2 regions of the Pseudomonas sp. microsymbiont 2 genome follow, and region 1 is predicted to be linked to the other one. Evidence: predicted binding sites of a transcription regulator. Region 1 holds the regulator's gene; the other holds the start of a gene.
What was found. Region 1 encodes FliA, which starts transcription of late flagellar genes. Its sites were predicted from a motif close to CTAAAGTTTNNNNNNNNNNNGCCGNTAA; they were not measured.

Region 1 (7,194 bases):
GGAGGATTTCTTCATCGGCGCCGAAGCTCATTAAACGTGCTCCTTAAAAACCCAGGCTGGACAGCAGATCGTCGACATCGTCCTGACCGGATACGACGTCTTCACGCTTATCGGCATGAATCTGCGGACCTTCACCCCGAGTCGGATGTTTTTCTTGATCTTTTTCAGCACGCAGCTGCTGGTGGTCATGTTCGATCCCGGCAAAGCGGTCGACCTGACTGGCCATCAGCACGAGCTTGAGCAGATTGCTTTCTACTTCGGTAACCAGCGCGGTAACCCGCTTGATTACCTGGCCGGTCAGGTCCTGATAGTCCTGAGCCAGCAGAATGTCGTTGAGGTGGCCGGCAACCTTGCGATTGCCTTCGGCGCTGTGCGCCAGGAAACCGTCGACGCGCTTGACCAGCTCGCGGAATTCCGGCGCCGCCACCTCGCGGCGCATGAAGCGCTGCCAGTCGGCGGACAGGTTCTGCGCCTCGGTGGCCAGCTCGTTGAGCACCGGGGTGCTCTCCTCCACCAGGTCCATGGTGCGGTTGGCGGCGCCCTCGGTGAGACGAACCACATACGAGAGTCGCTCGGTCGCATCGGTGATCTGCGAGACTTCCTCGGCCTGCGGCATCGCCGGGTCGATCTGGAAGCTGACGATCGCGCTGTGCAGCTCGCGGGTCAGCTTGCCCACCTCCTGGTACAGACCGCGATCGCGGGTCTGGTTCAGCTGGTGGATAAGCTGCACGGCTTCGCCGAAACGGCCACGCTCGAGGCTCTCGACCAGTTCCTGGGCATGCTTCTTCAGGGTTGATTCAAACTCACCCAGAGAGTTGTTCTGTGACTCCATGGCGCCCCCTGACATGACTCAGCCGTTGACGCGCTCGAAGATCTTCTCGATCTTTTCTTTCAGCACCTGGGCGGTGAAAGGCTTGACCACGTAGCCGTTGACCCCGGCCTGGGCCGCTTCGATGATCTGCTCGCGCTTGGCCTCGGCGGTGACCATCAACACCGGCAGGTGCTTCAGTCGCTCGTCGGCGCGGACCTTGCGCAGCAACTCGATACCGGACATACCAGGCATGTTCCAGTCGGTTACCAGGAAATCGAAGTGCCCGCTCTCGAGCATCGGCAGCGCGGTATTGCCATCGTCGGCTTCCGAGGTGTTGGTGAAGCCCAGGTCACGCAACAGGTTCTTGATGATCCGCCGCATCGTCGAAAAATCGTCAACGATGAGGATTTTCATGTCTTTGTTCAATTAGACCTCCAAGCAGTCTTAAACGCGCTCGGCGCCGAGCGCGCAGTCAATCAATTCGGCACCACAAAAAACGACTGCAGCGAACCTTGGCTCAACGCGCCCGCCACTCACCCAGACGGCTGCGCAGGCGCGCCGCGCACTGGCTGTGCAGTTGGCTGACACGCGATTCGCTGACCCCCAGCACCTCACCGATTTCCTTGAGGTTCAGCTCTTCGTCGTAGTACAGCGCCAGCACCAGACGCTCGCGCTCCGGCAGGTTGGCGATGGCATCGGCCAGCGCGGCCTGGAAGCGCTCGTCCTCCAGGTCCCGCGATGGCTCCAGCTGGCCGCTGGCGCCGTCCTCGTGCAGCCCCTCGTGTTCGCCGTCCTGCAGCAAGTCGTCGAAACTAAACAGGCGACTGCCCAAGGTGTCGTTCAGAATCCCGTAGTAATCATCGAGACTCAATTGGAGTTCGGCAGCAACTTCGTGATCTTTAGCGTCGCGCCCCGTCTTTGCTTCGACACAACGAATCGCATCGCTGACCATGCGCGTATTGCGATGGACCGAACGCGGCGCCCAGTCCCCCTTGCGCACCTCGTCGAGCATGGCGCCGCGAATGCGGATGCCGGCGTAGGTCTCGAAGCTGGCGCCCTTGCTGGCGTCGTACTTGTTGGCGACTTCCAGCAGGCCAATCATGCCGGCCTGGATCAGGTCTTCCACCTGGACATTGGCCGGCAGGCGCGCCAGCAGGTGATAGGCGATACGCTTGACCAGCGGCGCGTAGCGTTCGATCAGCTCGTACTGAGCATCCTTGGACGCCTTGCTGTACATCTTGAAACCGCTCGCACTCATAGGACGGGCCCTGCACTGGTGGGCTGCACCAGGCGCTCGACGAAGAATTCAAGGTGACCGCGCGGGTTGGCAGGCAGCGGCCAGCTGTCGACCTTCTGCGCGATGGCCTTGAAGGCCAGCGCGCACTTGGACCGAGGGAAGGCTTCATAGACCGCCCGCTGCTTCTGCACCGCCTTGCGCACACATTCGTCGTAAGGCACGGCGCCGACGTATTGTAGGGCGACGTCGAGGAAGCGGTCCGTGACCTTGGTCAACTTGGCGAAGAGGTTGCGGCCCTCCTGCGGGCTCTGGGCCATGTTGGCCAGCACACGGAATCGATTCATCCCGTAATCGCGGTTGAGCAGCTTGATCAGGGCGTAGGCATCGGTGATCGAGGTCGGCTCGTCGCACACCACCAGCAGCACTTCCTGCGCGGCGCGCACGAAGCTGACCACCGATTCGCCGATGCCCGCGGCGGTGTCGATCACCAGCACATCGAGGTTGTCGCCGATGTCGCTGAAGGCCTGGATCAGGCCGGCATGCTGCGCAGGCGCCAGGTGCACCATGCTCTGCGTGCCCGAGGCCGCAGGCACGATGCGCACACCGCCGGGCCCCTGCAGCAGCACATCACGCAGCTCGCAGCGGCCCTCGATGACGTCGGCGAGGGTGCGTTTGGGCGTGAGCCCCAACAGAACGTCGACATTGGCCAGGCCCAGGTCGGCGTCCAGCAACATGACCCGACGGCCGAGCTCGGCTAGCGCCAGCGACAGGTTCACTGAAACGTTGGTCTTGCCGACGCCACCCTTGCCGCCGGTCACGGCGATTACCTGTACGGGATGCATGCTACCCATGTCTGTTCTTTACCTTGTCTCGCTTGGACCCAGGCCACATGAGGGGCTGAACACTCAAGGCCACGTACAGGCCGGGCAACCCCATGATGTAGGTACTTTGCACAGTATTCACCTTCAACCCGCGCGCTTGCCAGGGTTGTGGTAGAGATCAGCGAACATGTCGGCCATGGCCTCGTCGCTGGGCTCGTCCTGCAACTGCACGCTGACCGCACGGCTCACCAGCTGGTGCTTGCGTGGCAGCTGCAGGTCGTCAGGAATGCGCGGCCCATCGGTCAGATAGGCCACCGGCAATTCATGACTGATGGCCAGGCTCAGCACTTCGCCGAGGCAAGCCGTCTCATCGAGCTTGGTCAGGATGCACCCGGCCAGGCCACAGCGCTTGTAGCTGTGGTAGGCGGCGGTGAGCACCTGCTTCTGGCTGGTGGTCGCCAGCACCAGGTAGTTCTTGGCGGCGATGCCACGTCCGGCCAGGGTTTCCAGCTGCATGCGCAGGGCCGGGTCGCTGGCCTGCAGGCCGGCGGTGTCGATCAGCACCACGCGCTTGCGCAGCAGCGGCTCCAGCGCCTGGGCCAGGGACTCGCCCGGATCGACGTAGGTGACCGGCACGTTGAGGATGCGCCCCAGGGTCTTGAGCTGCTCCTGGGCGCCAATGCGGAAACTGTCCATGCTGACCAACGCCAGGTTGCTTGCGCCGTACTTGAGCACGTAGCGCGCGGCCAGCTTGGCCAGGGTGGTGGTCTTGCCCATGCCGGCCGGGCCGACCATGGCGATCACCCCGCCCTCCTCGATCGGTTCGATCTCGGGCACCTCGATCATCCGTGCCAGGTGCGCCAGAACCATGCGCCAGGCATGGCGCGGCTCTTCTATTCCCGCAGTCAGGTCGAGCAGCTCGCGAGCCAGCCCACCGGACAGACCCAGGCGCTGCAGGCGACGCCAGAGGTTGGCCTGTTGCGGCTTGCTGCCCTGCAACTGACCCCAGGCCAGCGAGCCCAGCTGTACTTCGAGCAGTTCGCGCAGGCCATTGAGCTCGCTGCGCATGGCATCGAACAGGCGCGGATCGACCGGCGCCGCCACAGGCGTCGACGCTGGCGCGGGCTCATCGGCATGCGGCTCGATCAGCGGCTCGGCGGCGGTCAGCGACTGGCCGGCGAACAGCTGTCGGTTACCCTCGCTGGCCTCGCTGCGCCCACTCAGTTCGGCCTGGGCGGTGACGATGCGCGACTGCGTCTTGCGCAGCTCGTCCTCGAGCTCGACGTTGGGCACACGCGGGGCCAGGGCGGACAGCTTGTAGTCCAGCGCGGCCGTCAGTTCGACACCGCCGGCGATGCGCCGGTTGCCGATGATGGCGGCATCGGAGCCCAGCTCATCCCGGACCAGCTTCATGGCCTGACGCATATCGGCGGCGAAAAAACGCTTAACTTGCATAACCCACTACCTCAGCCGTTGGGGCCCACGGTGGCAACGATGGTGACTTGCTTGTTGTCAGGTATTTCCTGATACGCCAAAACATGCAAATTCGGTACAGCCAGGCGACCGAAGCGCGACAGCATGGCGCGGATCGGGCCGGCGACCAGAAGGATGGCCGGCTGGCCCTGCATTTCCTGGCGCTGGGCCGCCTCGATCAACGAACGCTGAAGCTTCTCGGCCATGCTCGGCTCAAGAAGAACACCCTCTTCCTGACCCTGCCCGGCCCTTTGCAGACTATTGAGCAAGATTTGTTCCAACCTTGGTTCCAGGGTGATCACAGGCAGCTCGGACTCAACACCGACAATGCTTTGCACGATAGCGCGACACAATCCGACCCGCACGACCGCCACCAACGCGGCGGTATCTTGACTCTTCATCGCGTTATTGGCGATGGCCTCGGCAATGCTGCGAATATCACGCACCGGCACCTGCTCGGCAAGCAATGCCTGCAAGACCTTGAGCAGCCCCGACAAGGAAATGACACCCGGCACCAGCTCTTCGGCCAACTTTGGCGATGCCTTGGCCAGTACCTGCAGCAGTTGCTGGACCTCCTCGTGACCTATCAGCTCATGACAATGCTTCTGCAGTATCTGGTTGAGGTGGGTGGCGACCACGGTGCTGGCGTCGACCACCGTGTAGCCCAGCGATTGTGCCTGCGCGCGCTGGCCGACATCGATCCAGACCGCTTCCAGGCCGAAGGCCGGGTCGCGCGCGGCGATGCCGTTGAGGGTGCCGAACACCTGGCCCGGATTGATTGCCAGTTCACGGTCCGGGTAGATCTCGGCCTCCGCCAGGATCACCCCCATCAGCGTCAGGCGATAGGCACTGGGCTGCAGGTCGAGGTTGTCGCGGATGTGCACGGTGGGCATGAGAAAGCCCAGGTCCTGGGAGAGCTTCTTGCGCACACCCTTGATCCGCGCCAGCAACTGCCCGCCCTGGTTGCGGTCCACCAGCGGGATCAGGCGGTAGCCGACCTCGAGGCCGATCATGTCGATGGGCGTGACGTCATCCCAGCCCAGCTCCTTGGTCTCCATCGCACGCTGCGGCGAGGGCAGCAGGTCTTGCTGGCGCTGGGCCTCCTGCTGAGCGGCCAGCTTGGCTTTCTGCTGCTTCTTCCAGACGAAGTAGGCACCACCGCCCGCCAACGCGCCCAGGCTGAGGAAGGCGACGTGGGGCATGCCCGGCACCAGGCCCATGATGATCATCAGCGCGCCAGAGACGGCCAGGGCCTTGGGCGAGTCGAACATCTGCCGATTGATGAGCTTGCCCATGTCTTCCGAGCCGGAGGCACGGGTGACCATGATCGCGGCGGCGGTGGACAGCAGCAGCGATGGCAATTGCGCCACCAAACCGTCACCGATGGTCAGCAGGGCGTAGACCTTGCCGGCGTCGCTGAAGGTCATGCCGTGCTGCAGCATGCCGATGAGCATGCCGCCGATCAGGTTGATGAACAGGATCAGCAGGCCGGCGATGGCGTCGCCGCGAACGAACTTGCTGGCGCCGTCCATGGAGCCGTAGAACTCGGCTTCCTGGGCGACTTCGGAGCGGCGGGCCTTGGCCTGGGCCTGGTCGATGAGGCCGGCATTGAGGTCGGCGTCGATGGCCATCTGCTTGCCGGGCATGGCGTCGAGGGTGAAGCGCGCGCTCACCTCGGAGATGCGTCCGGCACCCTTGGTCACCACCACGAAGTTGATGATCATGAGGATGGCGAAGACCACCGCGCCGACCACGTAGTTGCCGCCGATCACCACCTCACCGAAGGCCTGGATCACCTTGCCCGCGGCGCCGTGGCCTTCCTGGCCGTGGAGCATGACCACGCGGGTGGAGGCCACGTTCAACGCCAGGCGCAGCAGGGTCGCCACCAGCAGGATGGTCGGGAAGGCGGCGAAATCCAGTGGGCGCAGGGCATAGACGCAGACCAGCAGGACCACGATGGACAGGGCGATGTTGAAGGTGAAGAACACGTCGAGCAGGAACGGCGGGATCGGCAGCATCATCATTGCCAGCATCACCAGCAACAGCAGCGGCACGCCGACGTTGCCCCGGCCGAGACCGGCCAGGTTGTTACGGGCGTTGCTGATTAACTGAGTGCGATCCACCGCGATTCCTCTTCAGGCAAAACTTTGACGCCTGGGTGGCGCCTGGCGCTGCCTCTGCAAGAAGCTTTCCAACTTTTTCCAGGCTGGGGAAATCGGGGCTTTGGCTTTGGCCTCAAGAGAGTGGGTTTTGATTTTTTTATGCGCATTCATTGGCGATGGTGACGCACAGTCACCTTTCCGCCCTTACGGCGGGTTACTTTTTGAAGGATCAAAAAGTAACCAAAAAATCCTCGCTCCATTCATCCGGCCCCTACGCTTCGCTCCGGGGTTCCCTCGCTCCGTTCTTGCTCCCGGGAGGACCGCGCTGAACGGCCCATCCTGGGCCGCAGCGCTTGACGGGCATCCATGCCCGTCACCTCCCTTCGCAAGAACTCCGCTCGGCCTCCTGAAGTCGCAATTGGCGGCGCTTGAACTAGCGCGCGCTTAGAAGCAAGAGCAAGAGCAAGAGCAGAAACTTCAAATTAGCTCTTGGCAGTTATTTATATATTGGTTGTTCCGGCCCTTTCGCGGGTAAACCCGCTCCCACAGGAGAGTGGTGCAAGTTGAAAATGTGCATAACCCTGTGGGAGCGGGTTTACCCGCGAAAGGGCCCTGGAGATCACAGAAGTGCAACTAGCGTCAGCTGCGCCAGCCCAGTCGCCGCCCGTAACTTCGCGACTTCAGGAGGCCGAACGCAGGCCTTGCGGAGGGAGGTGACGGGCATGGATGCCCGTCAAGCGCTGCGGCCCA
Region 2 (7,194 bases), 2.8 Mb from region 1:
CAATGGCGTGCCGGTGCAGGTCGAGGCCGCATGAGCGTCGCCAAGGCCGAGCACGCCGCTCGGCTTTCCGATACAATGCGTCACCGTGCCGACGACCACGTCGGAAAGTTCAGCCGAGGTGCTTCATGGATATCATCGATACAATCAAAGAGCAGATTGCCAACAACACCATTCTGCTTTACATGAAAGGTTCGCCGAATGCGCCGCAGTGTGGCTTCTCGGCCAAGGCTTCGCAGGCAGTGATGGGTTGTGGCGAGAAGTTCGCCTATGTCGACATCCTGCAGAACCCGGAAATCCGCGCCAACCTGCCCAAGTACGCCAACTGGCCGACCTTCCCGCAACTGTGGGTGGCCGGTGAGCTGGTCGGCGGCAGCGACATCATGCTGGAAATGTTCGAGAAGGGTGAGCTGCAGACCCTGATCAAGGAAGCGGCCGCCAAGGCCAAGGCTTCCGAGGCCTGATTCCGCGGTTGTCGCCGGAATGCAAAAGCCCCGCATCCGCGGGGCTTTTTGTTGGGCCTTGAAAAAGCATGCCGGCGAGCCGGCGATGCTCTTCGATGAAGAACTTACTCTTCGCCCATCTGCGATTGCAGGTAGTTCTCGATGCCGATCTTGTCGATCAGGCCCAGCTGGGTTTCCAGCCAGTCGATGTGCTCTTCCTCGGACTCGAGGATGTCCTCGAGCAGCTCACGGGAGCCAAAGTCGCCCGAGGTCTCGCAATGGGCAATGGCCGCTTTCAGGTCGGCGTGGCCTTTCTTCTCGAGCTTCAGGTCGCATTCGAGCATTTCCTTGGTGTGCTCGCCGATCAGCAGCTTGCCCAGGTCCTGGACGTTGGGAATGCCTTCGAGGAAGAGAATACGCTTGATCAGCTTGTCAGCGTGCTTCATCTCGTCGATGGATTCCTTGTACTCGTGCTTGCCGAGCTTGTTCAGGCCCCAATCTTCGTACATGCGTGCGTGCAGGAAGTACTGGTTGATCGCGACCAGCTCGTTTCCGAGGATCTTGTTGAGATGCTGGATGACGCTTACGTCGCCTTTCATGATGGGGTCCTGCCCTGTAGAAGTTGAGCCAATGAATTCAAGTCTGAGCCCGACAACTACCTATGTCAAACCTAAGTTGTTGAATAATAAGTGAAATTTAATCGGAATAAGAATGTTTGTGAACCGCGTTATGGCGCTAACTTATTGAATTTCAGGCATAAAAAAACCGGACACAAGGTCCGGTTCTTGGAAATCGGGAAAATCATGCCGCGTTGAATTCAACGGGGTAGGGCAGTGCCGCCTGCTGGCTGACCTGCAACTCGGTGAGCGTTTCACGCACCACCTGCTTGGCGAGGCAGGCGCACTTGCCGCATTGGCTGGCAACATTGGTGGCGGCTCGAACTTCCTTGTAACTGCAGCATCCTTCGTAGATCGCATCGCGAATCTGTCCGTCGGTGACACCGACACAAAGACACACATACATAAAGGCTGACCATCACGGGTTGAGTCGATGGGTTGGAGATTAATGGTAATGAGAATGCTTGTCAAAACACTTTGTGTAAGCCCCGCCCTTGAGCGACCGGCGGTTGGAATTCGGCCTGTCACGCAAAGCTGTGTATGATGGTCGGCCTTTGCTGATTCCGGGGGAAAGCACTCTCCCGGGCAAGGTTCTTCACCCCTCATCAGGAGAAATCGAATGAGCGTACTCGTTGGCAAAAAAGCCCCTGACTTCACCGTTCCAGCTGTGCTGGGCAACGGCGAGATCGTCGACAGCTTCAACCTGGCCTCGGCCATCAAAGGCAAGTACGGCCTGGTGTTCTTCTACCCGCTGGACTTCACCTTCGTCTGCCCGTCCGAGCTGATCGCCCTGGACAACCGCATCCCTGACTTCCAGGCACGCAACGTGGAAGTGATCGGCGTGTCGATCGACTCGCACTTCACCCACAACGCCTGGCGCAACACGCCGGTCAACAGTGGCGGCATCGGTCAGGTCAAGTACACCCTGGCTGCCGACATGACCCACGAAATCTGCAAGGCCTACGACGTCGAGTCCGAAGGCGGCGTGGCCTTCCGTGGCGCCTTCCTGATCGACACCAACGGTGTCGTGCGTTCGCAGATCGTCAACGACCTGCCGCTGGGTCGCAACATGGACGAGCTGCTGCGTCTGGTCGACGCCCTGCAATTCCACGAAGAGCACGGCGAAGTCTGCCCTGCCAACTGGAAAAAAGGCGACAAGGGCATGAACGCTTCGCCGGAAGGCGTTGCCGCCTACCTGAGCGAGAACGCTGGCAAGCTGTAATTGCCAAGCGCATAAAAAAACCGGCCCTGGTGGCCGGTTTTTTTTGCTTCAAGCTTCAAGCTTCAAGCGGCAAGAAAGAAGCAAGGTACTTGCGGCCTGCTTTTCCTTGTCGCTTGAAGCTTGTGGCTTGCAGCTCAATCGTTGAAATCGCGCCAGCCGCCCATTTCTTTCCAGCGGTTGACGATGCCGCAGAACAGCTCGGCCGTCTTTTCGGTGTCGTAGCGCGCCGAGTGCGCTTCCTTGCCGTCGAAATCGATGTCCGCGCTCTGACAGGCCCGTGCCAGCACCGTCTGGCCATAGGCGAGGCCGGCGAGGGTGGCGGTGTCGAAGCTGGAGAACGGATGGAACGGATTGCGCTTGATATCGTTGCGCGCCACGGCCGCATTGAGGAAACCCAGGTCGAAGCTGCTGTTGTGCCCGACCAGAATCGCTCGCTTGCAGCCGTTGGCCTTCAGTGCCTTGCGCACGCCGCGGAAGATATCGGTCAGCGCGCTTTCCTCGCTCACCGCCATGCGCAGCGGGTGGTCCAGCTTGATGCCGGTGAACTCCAGCGCAGCCTGTTCGATGTTCGCGCCTTCGAACGGCTCGACCCGATAGAAGTAGGTGTGCTCGGGGAACAGGAAACCCTTTTCATCCATGCCGATGGTCACCGCGGCGATTTCCAGCAGGGCGTCGGTGGCGCTGTTGAAACCACCGGTCTCGACGTCCACCACAACCGGCAGGTAACCGCGGAAGCGCTCGGCCATCGGGTGGCGCGAGCCGCTGCTGACCGAACTGTCCTGCTCGTCTTCGTACATATCTTCGCTCACGCGTTGTCCTCCAGCAGGCGCCAGCGCAGCTTCTCGCCGGCACGCAGCGGAATCACGGTGTTGTCGCCAAACGGCAGGCTGTCCGGCGCGGTCCATTCTTCGCGCACCAGGGTGATGGTGTCGGTGTTGCGCGGCAGGCCGTAGAAGTCCGGACCGTGCTTGCTGGCAAAGCCTTCGAGCTTGTCCAGCGCGTTGCGCTGCTCGAACGCCTCGGCGTACATCTCGATGGCGGCATAGGCGGTGTAGCAACCGGCGCAGCCGCAGGCGGCTTCCTTGGCATGCTTGGCATGCGGCGCCGAGTCGGTGCCGAGGAAGAACTTCGCGTTGCCGCTGGTGGCGGCATCCAGCAGCGCCACCTGGTGGGTGTTGCGCTTGAGGATCGGCAGGCAGTAGAAGTGCGGGCGGATACCGCCGACCAGCATGTGGTTGCGGTTGTACAGCAGGTGCTGGGCGGTGATGGTCGCCCCGACGTTGGCCGGCGCCTCGCTGACGAACTGCGCGGCGTCGCTGGTGGTGATGTGCTCGAATACCACTTTCAGGGTCGGGAAGCGTTCCACCAGGCGGCGCATGTGCTCGTCGATGAAGCGCTTCTCGCGGTCGAACACGTCGATCTCGCTGCGCGTGACTTCACCGTGGACCAGCAACGGCATGCCCGTCTCGGCCAGGGCCTCGATCGCCGGGAAGATATTGTCGATGCTGGTCACGCCCGAATCGGAGTTGGTGGTGGCCCCGGCCGGGTAGAGCTTGGCGGCGTACACGATCCCGCTGGCCTTGGCGGCACGCACGTCGTCGGCGCTGGTGCGGTCGGTGAGGTAGAGCACCATCAGCGGCTCGAAGCGGCTGCCAGCGGGGCGTGCGGCAAGGATGCGCTCGCGGTAGGCCGCGGCCTCGACGGCGTTGCGCACCGGCGGAACCAGGTTGGGCATGATGATGGCGCGGGCGAAGGTGCGCGCCACGTCACCGACGGTATGTGGCAGGACGGCACCATCGCGCAGATGGATGTGCCAGTCGTCGGGGCGCAGGAGGGTCAGGCGATCGGACATTGGGGATTCCAGGCGGGTCGAACTCAGAAGCCAATGCTACCGGAAAACCCCTGTTCGAGCACGGCTATCAAGTTTTCTCGCGGGCGTCCGATAGCGTTCAGGTAAGCCGTCAGAATCTGTGGAGCCGCCCGTGCGCCAGCGTTACCTAGCCCTGTTCACCCTTGTCGCCAGCCTGCCGGCCGGGGCGCTGACCTTCCAGACTCGCGTGGAGAACGTCGCCTGGAAAGTCGAGGGTGACCAGTTCGAGTGTCGCCTGGTCCAGCCGATCGATGGCTTTGGCAGCGGCGAGTTCGTGCGCCGCGCGGGAGAGCAGCCGACCTTCCAGCTGCGTTCGGCCAGCAACGTCCTGGGCGCCGGCCCCGCCACCTTGCTTGCCGCTGCGGCGCCCTGGCAGCCGGGGCGAGGGGATGTCAACCTCGGTTCGGTGCAGATGGCCCGCACGGGGGTGCTGTTCACCTCCAGCCAGGGCCAGGCCAGCCGCCTGATCAACGGACTGCTCGACGGGCGCAGCACGGTGGTGCGCAATTATCGCGGTGAAGGTGGCCGTCCCATGGAAGTGCATGTGATGCCGGTCAGCTTCGCCAAGGCCTATGGCGACTATCAGCTGTGCGCGGCCAAGCTGCTGCCAATGAACTATGACCAGATTCGCCAGACCCAGGTTGGCTTTCCAGGCGGCGGGATCGAACTGGACAGTTCGGCGCGGGCTCGTCTGGATCTGATTCTCGACTACCTGAAGGCCGACCCGACGGTCAATCACATCGAACTGAACGGCCATTCCGACAACAGCGGCAACCGCCTGACCAATCGCGACACGTCGCGCCGGCGCGCATTGGCCGTGGCCGAATACTTCATGGCCCATGGCGTGCCGGAGGCGCAGATTACCGTGCGCTTCCATGGCGAGCGCTATCCCGTCGCCAAGAACAATACGGTCGCCAACCGCGCGCGCAATCGTCGGGTGAACATTCAGCTCGATCGAGTGGCTGCGATCGAGAAACCGGTCGAGAAGCTGCCTGCCCCCACGGTGCCTGCGCCCTCGCCAGCAGCCCCTGCCACAGGCACCGCTCAGCCGGCTCCTGCCATCAAGTCCTGAGTGCGACCGCTGGTCGCGCCCTCGACAGTTCCTGTCGCTTTGTCGTCACAAGCTGTCGCCCCATTGTAAATTTTTCGGCAAGGCCGGTAGAATCATCGGCTTTCCGTACAACCCCGTGGAGTGATGGCATGGCGGACGTAAAAAAGGTCGTATTGGCGTATTCCGGCGGCCTTGATACTTCGGTGATTCTCAAGTGGCTGCAGGACACCTACAACTGCGAAGTGGTGACCTTCACCGCTGACCTGGGTCAGGGCGAGGAGGTCGAGCCGGCCCGTGCCAAGGCTCAGGCGATGGGCGTGAAAGAGATCTACATCGACGACCTGCGCGAAGAATTCGTGCGTGATTTCGTGTTCCCGATGTTCCGCGCCAACACCGTCTACGAAGGTGAGTACCTGCTGGGTACCTCCATCGCTCGTCCGCTGATCGCCAAGCGCCTGATCGAGATCGCCAACGAAACTGGCGCCGACGCCATTTCCCACGGTGCGACCGGCAAGGGTAACGACCAGGTGCGTTTCGAACTGGGTGCCTACGCGCTCAAGCCGGGTGTCAAGGTCATCGCCCCATGGCGCGAGTGGGACCTGCTGTCCCGCGAGAAACTGATGGACTACGCCGAGAAGCACGGTATCCCGATCGAGCGCCACGGCAAGAAGAAATCGCCCTACTCGATGGACGCCAACCTGCTGCACATCTCCTACGAAGGCGGTGTCCTGGAAGATACCTGGACCGAGCACGAGGAAGACATGTGGCGCTGGAGCGTCTCGCCGGAGAACGCCCCTGACCAGGCCACCTACATCGAGCTGACCTATCGCAACGGCGATATCGTCGCCATCGACGGCGTCGAGAAGACTCCGGCTACCGTGCTGGCCGATCTCAACCGCATCGGCGGCGCCAACGGCATCGGCCGTCTGGATATCGTCGAGAACCGTTACGTGGGCATGAAGTCGCGCGGCTGCTACGAGACCCCGGGCGGCACCATCATGCTCAAGGCGCACCGTGCCATCGAGTCGATCACCCTGGACCGCGAAGTCGCTCACCTGAAGGATGAGCTGATGCCGAAGTACGCCAGCCTGATCTACACCGGCTACTGGTGGAGCCCGGAGCGCCTGATGCTGCAACAGATGATCGACGCTTCGCAGGTCAACGTGAACGGCGTCGTTCGCCTGAAACTGTACAAGGGCAACGTGACCGTTGTCGGTCGCAAGTCGGACGATTCTCTGTTCGATGCCAACATCGCGACCTTCGAGGAAGATGGTGGTGCCTACAACCAGGCTGACGCCGCCGGCTTCATCAAGCTCAACGCTCTGCGCATGCGCATTGCGGCGAACAAGGGGCGTTCGCTGCTCTGAGTTCGGTCACAGAAAGAACCCGGCTGCGGCCGGGTTTTTTTTTGCCTGTGATTTAGCGTGCCTGATCGGTGGCGAATGGCACCTCGGAATCCTCGCCCATGGGGCCTGCCGAAAGATGGATGCACGCACGCGTGTCGAGGTTGTACAGGGTCCAGTGTCGGGCCGTGGCTTGGGGGGTCTCGATCATTCGCAGTATGTGGTTCTCGATCATCCTGCGGCTGTCCGGGCCTGAGATGGCGATGATGATGCTGCCATCCTGCTCGGTGGGTATCTCGGCTGCCGAGGCTCGAGGGGGGTGGTGTTCTTCTGTTGTCGAGGCCGGGTTCGCATGCGGCGCAGCAGGGCCTGGACAGGCCTGGGCGGGCTCGTGCTTGTCGGGGGCGAACAGCGAGCCTGCATTGAAATTGAGTGTCAGGAAGAACAGCACGGTCAGGAAGAACGGGAATACCACCAGAAACCACGTATAGATGATCTGGCTGTCATCGCTCAGGAATGGCAGCGACGCCAGTGCCGAAGCTTCGATTACGCCGGCGAATACAGCGATGAGGGTGAGTGGACTGATGGATTCTTGGCTCATGGTGAGTGCCCGGGCATGCTTTGCTCATCAGTAACCTGTTTGCGTGGCTG

Region 2: a site for FliA is predicted at 4,198-4,225, ahead of ACYUME_RS06040 (flagellar protein MotY). Genes of this name have one in related genera too.

What each region holds. Positions count from the first base shown of each region.
Region 1 covers NZ_CM139112.1:4,112,310-4,119,503, forward strand. The annotation lists gene ACYUME_RS18415 (chemotaxis protein CheA) at 1-31, opposite strand, end outside; gene ACYUME_RS18420 (protein phosphatase CheZ) at 44-832, opposite strand; gene ACYUME_RS18425 (chemotaxis response regulator CheY) at 851-1,225, opposite strand; gene fliA (RNA polymerase sigma factor FliA) at 1,329-2,069, opposite strand; gene fleN (flagellar synthesis regulator FleN) at 2,066-2,899, opposite strand; gene flhF (flagellar biosynthesis protein FlhF) at 3,014-4,324, opposite strand; gene flhA (flagellar biosynthesis protein FlhA) at 4,336-6,465, opposite strand.
Region 2 covers NZ_CM139112.1:1,326,660-1,333,853, forward strand. The annotation lists gene ACYUME_RS06005 (molybdopterin oxidoreductase family protein) at 1-34, shown strand, start outside; gene grxD (Grx4 family monothiol glutaredoxin) at 126-461, shown strand; gene bfr (bacterioferritin) at 566-1,039, opposite strand; gene ACYUME_RS06020 (bacterioferritin-associated ferredoxin) at 1,242-1,463, opposite strand; gene ACYUME_RS06025 (peroxiredoxin) at 1,677-2,279, shown strand; gene rnt (ribonuclease T) at 2,414-3,088, opposite strand; gene pyrC (dihydroorotase) at 3,085-4,131, opposite strand; gene ACYUME_RS06040 (flagellar protein MotY) at 4,262-5,221, shown strand; gene ACYUME_RS06045 (argininosuccinate synthase) at 5,350-6,567, shown strand; gene ACYUME_RS06050 (hypothetical protein) at 6,620-7,144, opposite strand.